DNA from 3 places in the Peribacillus sp. 05N428 genome. Region 1 is predicted to be linked to each of the others. Evidence: predicted binding sites of a transcription regulator. Region 1 holds the regulator's gene; each other region holds the start of a gene.
The links. The regulator LexA, encoded in region 1, represses DNA repair genes until DNA is damaged. The targets are predictions, from matches to a motif close to CGAACATATGTTCG.
Positions count from the first base shown of each region.

Region 2: addB (helicase-exonuclease AddAB subunit AddB) is a predicted target of LexA. The motif match lies at 2,927-2,940, and genes of this name have one in related genera.
Region 3: AC1DIV_RS15245 (YolD-like family protein) is a predicted target of LexA. The motif match lies at 3,490-3,503, and genes of this name have one in related genera.

Region 1 is NZ_JBFTMS010000014.1:61,907-67,925, forward strand. It holds gene tkt (transketolase) at 1-1,408, opposite strand, end outside; gene AC1DIV_RS14825 (DUF896 domain-containing protein) at 1,639-1,872, opposite strand; gene AC1DIV_RS14830 (YneB family resolvase-like protein) at 1,938-2,594, opposite strand; gene yneA (cell division suppressor protein YneA) at 2,614-2,925, opposite strand; gene lexA (transcriptional repressor LexA) at 3,081-3,704, shown strand; gene AC1DIV_RS14845 (esterase/lipase family protein) at 4,269-5,801, opposite strand.
Region 2 is NZ_JBFTMS010000022.1:18,577-24,595, forward strand. It holds gene AC1DIV_RS18840 (YhjD family protein) at 1,012-1,380, opposite strand; gene AC1DIV_RS18845 (TVP38/TMEM64 family protein) at 1,669-2,283, shown strand; gene lepB (signal peptidase I) at 2,317-2,880, shown strand; gene addB (helicase-exonuclease AddAB subunit AddB) at 3,068-6,019, shown strand, end outside.
Region 3 is NZ_JBFTMS010000015.1:27,700-33,718, reverse strand. It holds gene AC1DIV_RS15270 (hypothetical protein) at 1-132, shown strand, start outside; gene AC1DIV_RS15265 (helix-turn-helix domain-containing protein) at 254-1,090, shown strand; gene AC1DIV_RS15260 (DUF5067 domain-containing protein) at 1,239-1,814, shown strand; gene AC1DIV_RS15255 (hypothetical protein) at 1,895-2,143, shown strand; gene AC1DIV_RS15250 (hypothetical protein) at 2,194-3,066, shown strand; gene AC1DIV_RS15245 (YolD-like family protein) at 3,113-3,457, opposite strand; gene AC1DIV_RS15240 (recombinase family protein) at 3,626-4,168, opposite strand; gene AC1DIV_RS15235 (SulP family inorganic anion transporter) at 4,373-5,824, shown strand; gene AC1DIV_RS15230 (universal stress protein) at 5,846-6,019, shown strand, end outside.

The sequences.
Region 1 (6,019 bases):
CTTCCCCTACAGCAATGCTGTCATGAGTGAATACATAGTTTACAGGCAGTCCCATTAGTGCTGCCATTCTTATGGCAGGACGTAGATAATCAGAGAATACGAAGAATGTTCCTCCGTATACTTTTAAGCCACCATGAAGTGCCATTCCATTTAAAGCCGCACCCATAGCGAATTCACGTACACCGAACCATATATTACGGCCGCTGTAATTACCAGGTAATAGATCTGTCTCACCTTTGATGGCAGTATTATTAGATCCGGCTAAATCCGCAGAACCCCCAATGAAGCTAGGGACCTTTTTGGCGATCGCATTCAGTACTTCCCCACTTGAAGCACGGGAAGCTAATGTTTTACCTTCTTCATAGACTGGAATTTCCTGATCCCAATCAGCAGGCAGTTCACCTTTGATGGCAAGCTCCAATTGCTGTGCTAACTCAGGATGTGCTTCTTTGTAATTTTTGAACAATTCATTCCAAGCTTCTTCTTTTTGAGCACCTGCATCAACAACAGCTTCATTGAAATGTGAATACACTTCTTCAGGTACATGGAAGTCCTCTTCGAATGTCCATTTATATGCTTCTTTTGTCAATTTAAGCTCATCTGCACCAAGCGGAGCGCCGTGAACGGCAGATTTACCTGAACGGTTTGGTGAACCGTAACCAATAACCGTTTTCACTTCGATTAATGTTGGGCGTGCATCGTCGGTTTTCGCTTCTTCAATCGCTTTAGCAATTTCCTGAAGATCATTGCCATCCTCAACGCGGATATATTGCCATCCATAAGATTTGAACCGGTCTGCTACGCTTTCACTAAATGATTGACTTAAGTCGCCGTCAAGGGAAATATCATTAGAATCATATAAAACAACAAGTCTTCCCAGTTGTAGATGTCCAGCTAATGAAGCGGCTTCTGCAGAAACACCTTCCATTAAATCTCCATCTCCACAAATGCTATATGTATAATGATCGACCACATTATAAGAATCGCGGTTATAGCTTTCAGCCAAGTGACGTTCAGCCATTGCCATTCCGACTGCCATTGCAATACCTTGTCCAAGCGGCCCGGTAGTTGCATCTACACCAGCCGTATGTCCGAATTCAGGATGTCCTGGAGTTTTACTGCCCCATTGACGGAAGCTTTTCAAATCATCGATAGATAAGCCATAGCCCGATAAATGAAGAAGGCTGTATAACAGCATAGAACCATGTCCAGCTGAAAGAACAAAGCGATCTCTATTAAACCAATCTGGATTTTTCGGGTTATGGTTCATATATTCGGTCCATAGTTTATACGCCATTGGCGCTGCCCCCATTGGCATACCTGGATGGCCGGAATTAGCCTTTTCAATTGCATCAATTGATAATGTACGAATCGTATTGATAGAAAGTGCATCTAATTTATCTAACATATTGTAAAAACATCCCTTCCTGTAATGTACCTCTTTATATTATAGTGACAAGCATAATATCACAACTAAAATCACTATTTACTGCCTCAATATTAAAATTTTCTAGAAATAAGAGAAGCCCCTATTTAGATTAAACTAAATAGGAGAATACATACATGAATGCACTCTCTTTTTACTCCAAAATGCCAAAGAATCCTCAAATGGAATGTTCCATCAGAGGAATCCAAGCATTAATGTAAATTTCGTTTTTCTTTTATATTTTTTATCTTTTGAGGAGTGACGTCATTACCCTCTGGATCCACGACTTTCACATGCTCCAACGTGTCGGACATGGATTTTCTGAATGTTTCCAAATATTCACTTCTCAATTGGGTTTGCTCTTTCGCTTCAACTTCCGTCAAGCCTTCAGCCTTTGCCTTTTTAGAAAGTACATTTATACGGGCTATTTTTTCTTTTGATAACATAATTTCGCTCCTTCATAATCTGCGGATATTGTCATGGTATTAAAAAAAAAGCGAAATTACAAGTTCTATGATTTACTTTCCTTTGTATTCATTTGATGTTCGAGAAAACGCCTGTTCACAGTAGCCTTAGATACATTGTATCCAAAGCCCCTTAATGTGGCTGCGATTTCTGAGAATGTCAACCCATTGGCACGCAGTTTAATAATTTCTTCAATAGGAATCTCCATACGGTCCCTTCCAGTGGAATTCCTTTGGTTGTGAAGATTTTTTTGAGGACGGTACCCTTTTTCAACGGCTCTCATCATTCCGCGCTTTATTTTAAGATTATGTAGTTTCCTTTGATATTCTTCTACAATGCCCACTATCTGGATGACCATGGCATCCGAATCCGATAACTCCAGCTCCCCATCGTGTGAGAGCGTATAAATTTTCACATCTTCTTTAAGGATGACATGGAAAAGGGCTATTTTGGCATTCCCTCTTCCCAGTCTTGTTTCGTCCTGGATTAAAAGGACTTCAGCTTCTTTGGTTTTAAATAGTTCGAGCATGTCAAAAATGCCATCCCGATTCAACTCATAACCACTTGCCTGTTCTTTTATAATGGAGACAACTTCCACATCCATCTTTTCAGCCAATTTGACTAATTCATCTTCCTGCCTTGCCAATGATGTTTCCTGTGACTCTTTTTCGGTGCTGACCCTACAATAGATTACCGCCTTCATAATACCCTACCTTTACTACTTACTGCTCACTGGCCAAATTCTGGACAAGTTCTTCCCCTTTAACCGGTATGACAATGATTTGTCCAGGTTTTATCGAATCCGCACTGACTCCATTATTCTCTTCTATCCAACCAATGAATTCTTTTTTTGTCAAATTTGTTTCTTCATATTCTTCGGCAATTCCCCATAGGGTGTCACCTTCGCTTACTTCTATAGAAAGGAAATCCTTTTTTTGATCATTGTTCAATGTACAAGAGAATAAAATTGAAAAGATGAATACTGATCCCGCTAATAGAATCGTATAAATATAATTTTTGTATAATTTTTTCATAATAATCCCTCCAAAGCGAATGTTCGTTCGTATGTTATGATCAAATTATAATACGAACGTTTGTTTCAGTCAACAACAAAATTCGAACTTATGTTTGTATAGAGATGGGGGCCATGCTATAATGTAGCAAAGAACATTGGGGAAGAGGTGCACAAATGACAAAACTATCAAAACGGCAGCAAGATATTCTTGATTTCATTAAAGAAGAGGTTCGCCAAAAAGGGTATCCGCCTTCCGTACGGGAGATTGGCGAAGCAGTGGGACTTGCATCAAGTTCAACAGTACACGGACATTTATCCCGCCTGGAAAGTAAAGGCCTTATTAGACGTGACCCAACCAAGCCAAGGGCCATTGAAATAATGAATTTGGAGGAAGCGAACAATATTCCCAAAGCCAATGTCGTGAACGTGCCGTTACTTGGAAAAGTAACAGCGGGCATGCCGATAACAGCTATTGAGAACATTGAAGAATACTTTCCGCTTCCCGAAAGCATGGTTCCACATGATGACCATGTATTCATGCTGGAAATCATGGGTGAAAGTATGATTGAAGCAGGAATTCATGATGGAGATTATGTCATCGTGAAACAACAAAGCAGTGCCAATAATGGAGATATCGTCGTGGCGATGACGGAAGATGATGAAGCCACTGTAAAACGATTCTTTAAGGAACCGGATTACATAAGGCTTCAGCCTGAGAACTCAAATATGGAACCAATTATTTTACGAGATGTTTCGATACTTGGAAAAGTAATAGGCTTATATAGACAAATACACTAAAAGCGCTTCCCGCGCTTTTTTTGTTTGTTTAATTTATGTCCAGAATTCTCTCAATATGCATTTGGAAGAGTAGATATTGAAATATTTTTTAATAGAATCTAGTTTCATGGGAAATTAAACATCCTTTATAACGGATGAAAGTTAGACCATCGCCTTTCTGGTAATATGTACTTTGGAAGAAAGCTCATTGAAATAAAAAAAAGAGGGTTTAAAATCCCCCCTTTACAATTAATTTCACTTTTAACCTTTGGTTCACTTTAATAAGGTTAGATCGACCAAGTCATTCCACCAATATGTCCTGTTTAATTTTCTGGCCATAAGGAGCAATTTGCTTAATGAATGTTTCCTTGCTCATTAGATCTTTCATTACCAAGCATAAATCTTTATTTCCAGGGAACTCACTCCTAAATATATCCACCTAACACCCGTTGAATTAATACTTTTATATAGGAGTACGGCTGTTTACATTGGCGGAATTACCATCTCCCTAGTTACCCGTACCATTTCGCACCTACCTCATATTTCATCAAAAAAATGCCTCCTCAACTAAGAGAAGGCATTTCGCTATTTCTCAATATAGACCGAACGAATCAGCGTCCGGGTTCTTTCGGTACCATCCACATTTTTTTCCTTAACATCTATTGTTACATTATAAACACCTGACTTAGGTACTTCTGGAAGGGTGCCAGTAAAATTTTCAGTATCCATTGCCTTAATTGAGTTTTTTTCACTAATTTCATTACCGGTTTCATCTATCAGATGAACCAAAAATGTTGTACTGATTGGTCTTTTTTTATCATTCATTGGATTCTTTATTAAAAATTTTGCATCTTTTTGCTTAACTTTACCGGCCATACTTAATGTAATGGGATTCTTTTCGTTAAATTGGGCTGTGAACAGGAAGGCGTCTTTTGGCGATTTAGTCTTCATTCGTACTTTCCAGTCACCAATTTCAAGGTTATTTCTGTAGAATGATTGGATGGTTGCACCATTAAAAAAGGAAGTTTCATTTTTGGCTGAATGGACCTTTAAGGAAGGTGAATACTTTTTATTGGATGGAGAAATCAATTCAACCTCGACATCATTTGAGGCTGTATATATGCTTATATTACCTGGGGCCGCTTCATTTACATGGAAGCTTTGTTCGACCCAGACATTTTGTTTCAGGACATCACCCAGAACGGTTTGAGCGAGTGCGGTTGTAATGACATCATCTTCAACTCGTTCTTTATAATTGACATGATATGCAGGAATCCCAGTGGTGGATGTGCTTTTTAAATAGGGTTCAATTCTTGAAAATACAGCTGAGCCAACTCGAATATTGTCGTGATCAAAGTTGGGATCCGTAAATAAATGTGTTGCATAGGGTATTTTTGTACTCCATACATTCACCAGTCCATCATTTTCCCCATATGATGATAAATATTGTCCCCCCATTGATAAGGCTGATAGTACCGGGCCTCTGTTCATACCTGCCACAGTGAAATACAAGTTTTTACGAGAGTTAACATGGTTATCCGTGACAGAACGAAATTCAGCCATTTTACCAACTTGTAAAGAATAAGTTCCCTCATCTTTTTGACCTAATAAGGAACCAAGCCAGCCCGCATACCAGCTATAAGCCAAATCAGCTAGGTGAGAACCATGATGTGGGGAAGCTAAAGTGATCACCCTTCCAACATATTGGTGTGCTCCATAGTGGACTAGAGCCGCTTGGGTGTCTGGGCCCCCTTTGCTGTGAGCTATAATATTTACTTTTTCGCCCCCGAAATGGTTACTGATTTCTGAAAGCATTTGAGCTAATAGCCTTCCATTGGCATATTGGCTCACTGATCCATTTCCAGCTGAATCATGAAGCTGAACAAAAACCGTTTGGTAGCCTGCTTCATACGCTTTGGTATACATATCATTGACGCCATGATATTCCGTTTCACCATACCAGCTGGTTGAACTGCCGTTTTTCCCTTGTACAAACACGATTGGTGGTTTGTTTGTATCAAGATTGGGAGGAATACCTCCAAGAAACCAATCCCCTGGACTGAAAGTTTCGGAGGGCGGTTTCAATTTTCCTGCTGAGGAAATGTCTGGCTTTGCCATAATTAATAGAGTTAGAATGAGGACAAGAAAAACGACATAATTGATTACATTCCTTTTCAAGGGTTATCTCCTCCAATATCATCTGGAATTTTTTTGAACTCATCCAATTATCAATGCCCTCCTTCCATAGCCTTCTTTAGCCTTCATTAATATATAATTGTACTTTTGCATACCATTACCTGCTATCTTCATAAAGATGGGAGAAAAAAACTAGAAGA
Region 2 (6,019 bases), on a different contig from region 1:
TAACATCTTTCTCAATAACGTTGTACTGACACTAAAATGATAGTTTAGACGTATAGTTATAATAGATGAATGGAAATTAAAATGTCGCTTAATAATGAACAAACGGGCCAGCCTTTTAATCGTTAAGGACATTTTCGTCGAAACTGTTGCCTTAATTCAGTAAGCAGTAAGTGCAAACGGCTTGTGTAACAAGAAGAGGAGAAGCGGCTATGGCAGTCCTCGGTTCCTATAATAGGGAAGAGGATAGTATACCATACCAGGCAGCTTCGACTTTCTGCCGTTTAATCATCAAGAACGAAGGCGATGCTATGCATACAGCAAACTTTTAATGAAGGATGCCATAACTAGGGAACTTGAAGTAACGCAGTTAAATGTAAAAGGTATTTTCAGAAGAAGATATTATCTATCTGAAATCTGAAATCCATGGCAGACATTTCATCCGACATGATAGAGCTTGATCCAATAGCATGGGCTTTTTAAGCGTCCCATCGTCCTAAAGGAATTTCCATTCATTCGATGCAGGGATTGGTTGATGGCAATCGATCAGGGCAAATCATGGGATACGTGTTACATTCTGCGGCGGATCATGATATTGGTTACTTTTACATCGATTTGTCGAAGCTGACTGTTTTCCTATCCTTTTCTTCAATATGATGAGTCGATCATAACGGGTGCCACTCCAACCTTTGTCATGGAGCATGTAATTAACTTTCATTTAAGGAATCTTAAAACTAAAATTGTTAGGATATTCAGTATGCACTTGATTACATAGGTTATGCCTTGATCGAAAAGTAATCTTTCACGGAGATGACTCCATGGTTTGAACTAGCCAATTAAATTATGATGTTATGGAATATTCAAACAGGGGAATGGAGGTAAGTGAGTCTAATCGATCTTGATCATGAAAGACTCCCTTACCTTTATGCCAGGAGAGATGCGGTGCTTTTTTATGGTCATCCTTTTTACGTCCAAGGGAATTTGTATCCTTCCGGAAGGCTCCGTTGTAACCCGTTAATCCCTTGAGGGTTTTTTTTCGAAAAAGTAATAACATAACAAGTCTTCGGTTTTGTTGCGAAGGCGGGGATTGAAATAATTATGATGTTCCTCGTATCCTTTATATAAAAAACAATACATCGTGAAGGATTCATCGCGTTTGATTTCACTAACCTTAATATTCTCTTTGCGCAAATAGCGCCGTACCTCGGCAAGTTCGTCTTGAACCACTTTTAAAATATGTTCGACTAGCTCCGAATAGGGCCTTTTTAATTTAAACGGACTAATTTCGATGACCTTGAGATCCCGGTTTAAGACTGTAATAACCATAGGGAGGTAGATGGCTTTTTCAATCATATTTCGGTCACCTTCTGGAATGCGGGTCATCATGACCGCCCCTTTCTAAATAGCGCGTTTTTAATACTAATATGTATCTTCCGTAAAAATAAGAACATTTGTTCCGTTTTTATCCTAATGTATTTTCAGTGGTTATGCAAGCAGTTTTGATAAATCTAGAAATATTCGTTAATAAGATTATGTTTTCCGGAGATAGGGAAAGTATGAAGATATATGGATAATAATTCTTGCAATTTCGGGGGAAAGTGATATATCTAAAATAAACGGTTTTTAATAAGTTTATGCTGCTTTGATGGCAGCATGTCGAGGGAGATAATTATGGATTTGGATACTATACGTGAGTGGTTTACACTTGATCATATATCGGCACTTATTCAGCAATATCGCTCATTCGGTCCAATTCCCGGGATCTTACTGCCGATGCTGGAAGCTTTTTTGCCTTTTTTGCCCTTAGTGGTGTTCGTGCTTGCCAATGCAACGGCATTTGGTCTCTGGTGGGGGTTTTTATTTTCTTGGATTGGTGCGGTAGCGGGGTCCTTTTTGATCTTTTGGATTATTAGAAGATATGGTCAAATGAGGTTTTTCCGATTTTTGCAAAAGCATAAACAGGTGCAGAGGTTGATGGTTTGGGTTGAGAGCCATGGATTCGGGCCTTTGTTCATATTGCTCTGCTTCCCTTTTACACCTTCGGCTATCGTTAATATCGTTGCAGGGCTATCAAAAGTCAGTACCCTGCAATATGGACTTGCAGTAGTTGGAGGGAAGGCGGTGATGATTTTTACGATCAGTTTCGTAGGTTACGATTTAGTATCATTGATTCATAAACCTGTGCGAACGATCATTATCGGAATCGTCATCTTTATCCTATGGTATGTGGGGAAAAGACTGGAAGTCCGGTTAAATAAAAGCATGAAGAGAGAAGAAGGGCAATAAATTAATATATAAATGCAGTAGGGGTTGAACTAGATGGAAAAAACAAACAAGAATTCTTTATCCGATTGGATAAAACCAGCGATGATAGCTTTTGTTATTTACATCTTAATCCGTACATTTCTCTTTTCAAGCTATGATGTTGAAGGAAAGTCGATGCAGCCGACCCTTGAAGATGGAAATAAACTTGTCGTGAATAAAATCAATTACCAGATTCATGATATCAACCGTTTTGACATTATTGTTTTTCATGCGAATTCACAAGAAGATTATGTTAAGCGGGTTATAGGGGTTGCAGGTGACCGTATTCGTTATAAAGATGATTGGCTATACGTAAATGGTGAGAAAGTGGATGAGCCTTATCTTGAGAAATTCAAGGAAGGTTTCCCAGGACAGGATTTTACAGGTGATTTTACATTAAAAGAATTGACGGATATGACCAAAGTTCCGGAGGGCAAGCTTTTTGTCATGGGTGATAATCGTCTTGAAAGTGCTGACAGCCGTCACTTTGGTTATATACCGGTAGAAAATGTTGTCGGTAAAGTGGATGTTCGATATTGGCCGGTCAATGATTTCAATTTTAAGTTTACAGGTGAGTGATTGTGAAGCCCGAGTATGATGCGGGCTTTTTCTTTTGGGGAAAACGCGAACGTACGGTTGGTGTTTTTTTAAGGGAAACGGTAAAATAATAGAAGGTAAATCTAATTGGAAACAGAAACCTAGTCATAAAGACGAAAGTATTTCTGGTATGATGGATCTAGATATTATGTTGTAAGGGGGAAAAGAGATGTCACTCCGTTTTTTACTGGGAAGATCGGGTACAGGGAAAACTTCGAATATATTGGACGAAATCCGCTCTAAATTGGCAGAAGATCCCGAAGGAAATCCAATTATCTACCTCGTTCCTGATCAGATGACGTTTCTATCTGAATATAAATTAATTAAAACACCAGGCCTTGCCGGAATGATCCGGACACAGGTTTTCAGTTTTAGCAGGCTTGCTTGGCGCGTTCTTCAGGAAACCGGGGGGATGAGCCGGCTGCATCTGGACAGTGTTGGCGTTAATATGCTGATACGGAAGATCATGGATGATAAAAAGGAAGAGTTAAAGATGTTCAGTCGATCTGCTGATAAGCAGGGGTTCATTGCACAGATGGAGCTAATGCTGGCTGAGTTCAAGCAGTATTGCATCCAACCTGATGACATTCAAAACTATTTGGCTGAAACCTCACAGGCCGGCAGCGGCATTCAGGATAAACTGCATGATCTTGAATTGGTCTATCAGGCTTTTGAGGATGAAATGGTCAATAAATATTTAGACTCCGAAGATTATTTCACTTTGCTGATCGAAAAAATGTCAGAGTCTTCATATATAAGGAATGCGGATATATATATCGATGGTTTTTATAGCTTGACTCCACAGGAATTATTGATTGTTGAAGAAATGATGAAGCTGTGCAGGAGTGTAACGATCTCGCTGACGTTAGATCAGCCCTACAGGCAATATGCTCCGGATGATTTGCAATTGTTCAGGCAAACGGGAAACCTTTATCATCACCTATATCAGGCTGGATTGAGGAATGGCATACCGATTTCAGAAGATCGAATCTTAAAAAGATCGGAAAGGTTTGGAAAGAGTCCGGGGCTGAATCATCTGGAAACTTATTTTTCCATTCGTCCTGCACGAACGTTTGAGCAGTCACCTGATGTAACGATCGCCCAGGCAGTTAACCGCAGAGCTGAGATTGAAGGAGTTGCCCGGGATATCTTGTCGCTGGTCAGACAGAGACAGCACCGTTTCCGTGATATTGCGATTTTAGTCCGTAACGGGGAAGCATACGCAGATATTTTACAAACCGTTTTTCGGGATTATCAAATTCCCTTGTTCGTCGATTCCAAGCGGACGATGCTGAATCATCCTCTGATTGAACTGATTCGTTCGACTTTGGAGATCATCAATGGCTATTGGCGTTATGAACCGGTATTTCGTGCAATCAAGACAGAGCTTCTATTTCCGCTGCAAAAAAACCACGATCGGATGCGTGAACAGGTAGATAAGCTGGAAAACTATGTGCTGGCACGCGGCATTAAAGGAAGCGGGTGGACGTCCAAAGATCGTTGGACCTACCGGCGATTCCGCGGTCTGGAACTCGAGGACCGGAACCAAACGGATAAGGAAATGATGCTTGAGCAAGAGTTGAATGAAATGAAGCAATTATTTACCGAGCCCATCTTGAAGCTATCAAAACGGGCTAAAAAGGCTGCTAATGGCAGGGAATTGTGTGAAGCCCTTTATCTATATCTTGAAGAATTGCATATACCGGAAAAATTGGAAAAGCTGAAACTGGAGGCAGAAGAAGCAGGTGATTTGGTATCGGCAAGAGAGCATGAGCAAACATGGAATGCGGTTGTCGACCTATTGGACCAATTCGTTGAACTGCTGAGCGGGGAAGAGCTTTCCATGAAACAGTTTGCGGTAATCATTGAAGCTGGTCTGGAGTCTCTTGAATTTTCTTTGGTACCGCCGGCAATTGACCAAGTATTAGTCGCTAATCTAGATTTATCCCGCCTGGATGATGTGAAGACAGCTTTTGTTATCGGTTTGAACGAAGGGGTTCTGCCGGGAAAAGCTGTATCTGACGGGATATTTTCAGATAGTGATCGTGATGTGCTGCTGGCTGGTGGACTTGATGTTGCCCCAAGTTCGAAAGTGCGCCTGCTGGATGAGGAGTTCACAGCGTACAAAGCATTCACTACGCCTGCCGAGGCCCTTTATTTATCATATCCGCTTGCCGATGAGGAAGGGAAGGCGCTTTTACCTTCATCCTATTTGAAACGGGTAAGGGACGTATTGCCTAACGTTTCCGATGTGTATTATATGAACGATCCGTCCGATCTGCCTGCAGAGGAACAGGTGAAATATGCAGCGAATCATGATGTGGCCCTTTCGTACCTGGCTGCCCAATTGCAGCTGAAGAAAAGGAACTATCCAATCCATTCACTATGGTGGGATGTATATAATGCCATTATTGATGATGAAATGGCCGGTCCTTCAGCAACTAAGGTTTTATCGAGCCTTTTTTATCAAAATAGGACAAAGAAATTAACTGAGGAAACAAGTAAGCAATTATACGGTGAGAGCATTCTTACGAGTGTATCCAGGATGGAAATGTTCAATAGCTGCCCGTTTTCCCATTATGCGGCTCATGGCTTGAAATTGAGGGAAAGGCAGATTTTCCGTTTGGATGCCCCGGATATAGGCGAGATGTTCCATGGAGCGTTGAAAATGATCTCCGATTACTTGAAGGAACATGATATTCCTTGGTCTACATTGACCCCGGAACAATGCTTGGAGCTGGCCAGAATTGCTGTGGAGAGACTTGCTCCTAAACTCCAAAATCAGATTTTGTTAAGTACGAACCGCCATCACTATTTACGCAGGAAACTCGAAAACGTGATAGGACGTGCCTCGATCGTATTAAGTGAACATGCAAAGGCGAGCGGTTTTGCTCCGATCGGATTAGAACTTGGATTCGGAAAAAATGGCGAGCTGCCGCCACTTTCTTTTACATTGAAAAACGGTACGAAGATGGAATTGATCGGGCGGATCGACCGAGTGGATAAAGCGGAAGAAGATGAGGGTGTCTATTTGCGTGTGCTCGATTATAAGTCGAGTGAAAAGGAACTGAACATGAGTGAAGTATATTATGGACTCGCGCTGCAAATGTTGACATACCTA
Region 3 (6,019 bases), on a different contig from region 1:
GCGATTTGGGTTGGCGGAGGTACACCTACGTCGACTAAAAACATTTCTTGCGTCTACCGGCAAACACAAAAAAGCACAGCGCGTATAAATAGTGTTGGACCACTAATTATACCGTCCGCCTACTCACGATAGGCAAACACTTGCTGTACCCTTATCCACATTTTACAATATGTGCTGGGTTGGAGCAACGTTTGTCATGATCAATTATGGTGAACGTTGCTTTTTTGTTTCCAAAAAGGAGACAGCATTTAGTATGAAAAAACGTATAGACGTAATAGCCAATGAAGAATCATATAACAACCTTTCCACTTTCACAGATATTGAAGAATTAAATAAAACGGTACGAGTATATAGAGACACTATTCGTATGTCTATTAAGCGTACAGATGTACAAGCCAGACTAATCGCATTACTAGAAGTTCTAAAACGCCACAGCTGCAAGCAAATCGGTGTCAGCTATATGTGTAAGAATACAATTGCAAATAAGCTTGAAGTCTCTTATAAAACTGTTCAACGTTTAATGAAAAAACTTGAAGACCTTGGCATGATCCGTCAAATACCTATGAAGAGAAAAAAGGATATGATGCAAACAGCAAATGCCATCATTATTCAACCTGTAAAAGAAGTAATGTCCGGCAAGGCCCCTGTGAAAAAGTCCAAGAAGTGTCCGGCCATTAAAACAACTACTGTTTTCTTAAAACAAAATTATAAAAACAATAAACGTAAAGCCGTTGCTCAATACTCTCATGTGGATAATTCTCTAGAAAACTCTTTAAAACAAGCAAATTTTGTTGCTCATTGGGTTCCAGTTGTATTTTGTAATCTAGTAGGTTCATTCTACGAAAAATCTGAAACTATACAGGAATTCTGGAAGGTCATTAAGCAGTGTAATAGAGTTGTTGATTATTCTACTAACAAAAGAGCATTCACAGGTAAACAAGAATTAGAAATAGGCACCAAAGCATTCAAGGAATTTGCTATGAAGGCTAAGAATGGAGTTAAGATGCATAAAGGGCAATTTGCTTACTTCAACGGAATTGTAAACAAGCTTATGAATCATCTTTACTTTGATACTGAATTTATGGATTGATTATCTAACTACTCTCTTTAATCCTTCTTAATTTACATTTGTGATTAACTGGATAAACTAGGAAATTTATCATACAATTAACAAGTGATTTTAAATTAGCTAAATTATTAGGCGTGAAGGTCGATGCTTTATATGAGGAGGATGAAGAATGAAAAAGAAATTTGTTGTATTATTTGTTATGATTTTGCTTACAGCTTGTGGGAAGGACTTGGATACTCAAGATAAAAGCAGTAGTAACGAAACAACAACAGCTGTAACTGCAACTGAGGAAACCACTAAACCAACTATATCGTTTGAGAACGGATCCGTTGAAACTGAAGATTTTAGTTTAGCAATATCTGAAACTAAAGTTATCCAAAGTCCACTGGAAGCTAATCCAGGGTTATTTGTCACTTTTACACTTACAAATAAAACGAAAGATAAAGATATTGTTCCAGATGATACTCTCATGAGTTTACTGGCTCAGCAAGAGAATGGAACATCAAGAATTGATTTAAGTGAAAATTATCATTTTCTTGATGCTTTCGGAAGTGAAGATGATATTGAGACATACAACAAAATGGTTGATTTAGATAATGCCGGTTCAAACGCTTTACTACCTGGCAAAAGTGTTGAATATGTGGCAGCATATGAATTAGACAATGATACTCATGATGTTACTTTTACAGCGATAGATCAAAATACTTTTGAACAAGTCGGAAAGTATATTGTAAAATTGAAATAATATATATTGCCCCTTACTTTATGAGAGGGACTTTCGTTATTTAAAAATTTCCTAATTACAAAAATATTGAGGGAAAAACTATGAATATTAATATCAAAGTTTACTTACATTCAAAAGGAAATAAATTTTTACAGAGTGGAAGCTTTCCTGTGTTAAGTTCTGACTTTAAAAAAGAACCCGATTGGACAGCAGCAATTGCGGCAAACGAGTGGATTCTGCAGATTAAAAACAACTATGCAGCTAGTGAGGATTTTCGAATAGATCAAGTGATTTATAACGAGGATAATGATATTACGGAGTTAGTTGAGAAAGTTAGAACTTTAAGCTGATTTGCCTTTTTTCAACATAATAAATATCCAAATTGCTCTAAGGAGAATATATGAATCTTATTAAAAAGATACCTAAAGGTCTATTCAATATATTAAAATCGTACTTAATTCTATTTATTTTTACTTGTGTATTATATTTAAGAAAGGTATTTAGGCTAATTAAAAGATTCATAAAAAGAATAAAGGAAACGTGGTATATAGGGGCTGTATTACTAATACTAATAACTTTATTGAATTATACAGGGGAATCTTTCAACATAGCTGAATATACAGCAAAATATATTCCAGGGCTAGTAAATACTATTTTGGCTATTTATTTAATAGATTTCTTAAGGATTGAATATGAAAGGAGAAGAGATGTCAACAGGCATTATCTTTTCAATCTTGAACTGAATCGGTTGTCACAAGAAATTAAATTTGCTCTCAGTATTTTTTTTGAAACTACGAACTATAAAGTAGATGAAGAAGAACTTTTAGATATAGTAAACAGGAAAGGTTTTTGGGAAGAAGAGCTTTATAAATTTGGGCATTTCTCATTGGTTGAAAAAGATAAACCAATTAATAGAAATGATTTTTTATATAAAATCTTAAAAATAATAGCAATTAAAAATAAACATTTCATTTCAAGTTATACATCATTTTGTTCTTATAAAGAGTACAAATTAATTCATAACCTATTTAGCATTACAGAGGAGTATTTATATATAGATTATTATGATTTTTCAAGTGAATCTGATCATAATTTATTTTATCTTTTCAATAATTTATTTGAGTATGAAGAAACTGCTGAATCTATATATGATAATAATTGGTTTAGAGATTCAGATATCGAAAATACGTTAAATAGGCAACACAACATAAGAAAAGCGACCATTAAACAGGGATTAAAGTTATTGAAAAAGCAGAATGTCTCATCTCTATAAAGCATTCATAGGTAAGCCCTCTCGTTTGAGAAAGGGCTTTTTTATTTTAATCCTCTACGACCACATCAATAATTTCATCAAACTGGATTTTCTCAAAGGAGCTATCTTTCTTCTGGATTCGTAATTCTTTCGTGACAGGATGAATGTACACACAATAACCATACAATTCTTGTGGATTCCCCTCGTTATGTAATCTAAATCTTATCTGTAAATGATATTCCATTGCATAATGAATGTTGTTTTCAAACTCTTCAACCTGGTATTCATCAAGGACAGGTTTTTTATTTAAAAAATAATCAACCTCACCTTTTTTTTTATTTAAAGCTTTATGTTCTGGCATAATTAATGCTGCCTGCCATTTAACGAGCCCTCTATCACGAATTGTACTCATCAGAAAAATCCCTCCTTTACATTCATTATATACGAACAAACGTTCTCGTAAAAGGCAGAAAAAAATTCCTTCCCTAAATAAGTTCAGGATAGAGAAATGTTGATTTTTTGGACAAATAAAAGAGACCACATATTGTGGTCTTCCTTTATGCCCTATGGAGCTAACGCACTAGTTTTCTAAATAACGATATAAAGTAGATTTACTGATACCTGTTTCATTCTTAATTTCACTTAACGTATATTTTTTACTTTGGTACATATCAATTGCTCTTTGCACATTTTCATCAGGTTTTCGTGGACGACCTGCAATATTCCCTTTTTGTTTCGCTTCATTTAGTCCCTTTTTTGTTTTTTCACTTATTACATTGCTTTGAAATGCAACTAAATGTTGGGCAATCGTAAGAAAGGAATAGCTATTTTTCTTCCTAGTATCAATCTGTTCCGTAAGCGAATGAAGATAGGAACCTTTTGACTCTATTTCCTCCAGTAGCTCCACTAAATGTCGTGTAGAATCAGCAAGTGTAAAGAGATTAGCCACAATAATGACATCACCTGTTTGTAAATTCTTTATCATATTTTTTAATTGGATTCTTTTTTTAGGTGAAGAGTGTTCCTCATTTATAATAATTTCACACTTCGAGTTTTTTAACAGATCCAATTGGTTTTCACAGTTTAAATCCTCGTAATATGGTCTTGTATACCCTATTAACATTATATTTTCTCCTAATTGAATATTAATGATCTTTCCATTACATCATACCATTAATTAGTTCTCTCCAAAAAATAAAAATTAAATTAAAAGTATTAAAAAGGTTCCATTTTGGGACGATTGGTGCTACACTCTTTTTATTGAATTTCTACTTGTGGTTATATTCATAAATAAATATATAGGGTGTGAGAAAAATTGATTGAAAAAATGAGAAAAGAATGGTTTTCAAATGTTAAGAGCGATATACTGGCAGGAATTGTTGTCGCATTAGCCTTAATTCCAGAAGCAATTGCTTTTTCAATTATAGCTGGTGTAGATCCAATGGTCGGGTTATATGCTTCCTTTTGTATAGCCGTAATTATCGCTTTTGTTGGCGGACGACCTGGAATGATTTCTGCTGCAACCGGAGCGATGGCGTTGCTTATGGTTCCTTTAGTAAAAGAACACGGGTTGAACTACTTACTCGCAGCTACTATTTTAACAGGGGTTATCCAAGTTATTTTTGGTGTTTTTAAAGTAGCGAAATTAATGAAGTTCATTCCAAGGGCTGTTATGATTGGCTTTGTAAATGCATTAGCCATCTTAATCTTTATGGCTCAAGTACCTCATTTTTTAGGTATTTCCAATATGACGTACGTTTTTGTGGCTATAACTTTAGTCATTGTTTATGTATTGCCGCGATTTATTAAATCCATCCCAGCCCCATTAATTGCCATCATCGCTTTAACAGTTGTTGCAATTTATGGAAACTTGGACTTACGGACAGTTGGTGATTTAGGTGCTATTACAAGGTCATTACCTGATTTCTTTATTCCAAATGTACCTATTTCATTTGAAACAGTAGCGATCGTTTTCCCTTATTCATTAGCTTTAGCTATCGTAGGTTTATTAGAAACACTCCTCACATCATCAATTGTTGATGATATGACGAATACAGATAGTAATAAAAACAGAGAGGCTAGAGGACAAGGAATCGCTAATATCATTACGGGTTTCTTTGGTGGAATGGCTGGATGTGCGATGATTGGCCAATCCGTTATTAACGTAAAATCAGGTGGACGTGGAAGGCTTTCTACCCTTATTGCTGGTTTGTTCTTAATGTTTTTAATTATTGTATTAGGCGATTTAGTTGTACAAATTCCAATGCCTGTTTTAGTAGGTATTATGATTATGGTATCCATTGGCACATTTGATTGGTCTTCGTTTTCATATTTACGAAAAGCACCAAAAAGTGATGCTACTGTAATGCTTGTAACTGTAATTATTGTTGTATCAACCCACGATTTATCAAAAGGTGTCATTGCTGGGGTTATCCTAAGTGCTATTTTCTTTGTTGCTAAAATATCACGAATAAAAGTGGCTAAAGAAGAACACAAAAATGGATTATTATTTAATGTAGAAGGTCAATTATTTTTTGCTTCTGTTGAAGGGTTTGTCAATTCGTTTGATTTTACTGTCGAAAACCGTAGCGTAGTAATAGATTTTTCAAATTCTCACATTTGGGATGATTCAGCAGTTGGTGCAATCGATAAAGTCGTCATTAAATATCGTGAACAAAATAACAGCGTTACAATTAAAGGTCTAGATTCTGCTAGTAAAAAGATTGTAGATAAACTAGCTATATATAATGATTCCAATAAAAAAATGCCAGCACACTAATTTATTTTCAGAGGTGAAATAATGTATAAGAAAATATTATTAGCATTAGATGGTTCAGAAAATTCAATGCGAGCAACAAAAGAGGCTATAAAAATTGCTTCATTGTCCAGTGAATGCCAGATAGAAGCTGTTTTTGTGGTAGATATCTCAAAGTCCAAAAAAGACATCCTTCATTCTTCTGGGAAAGAAGAATTA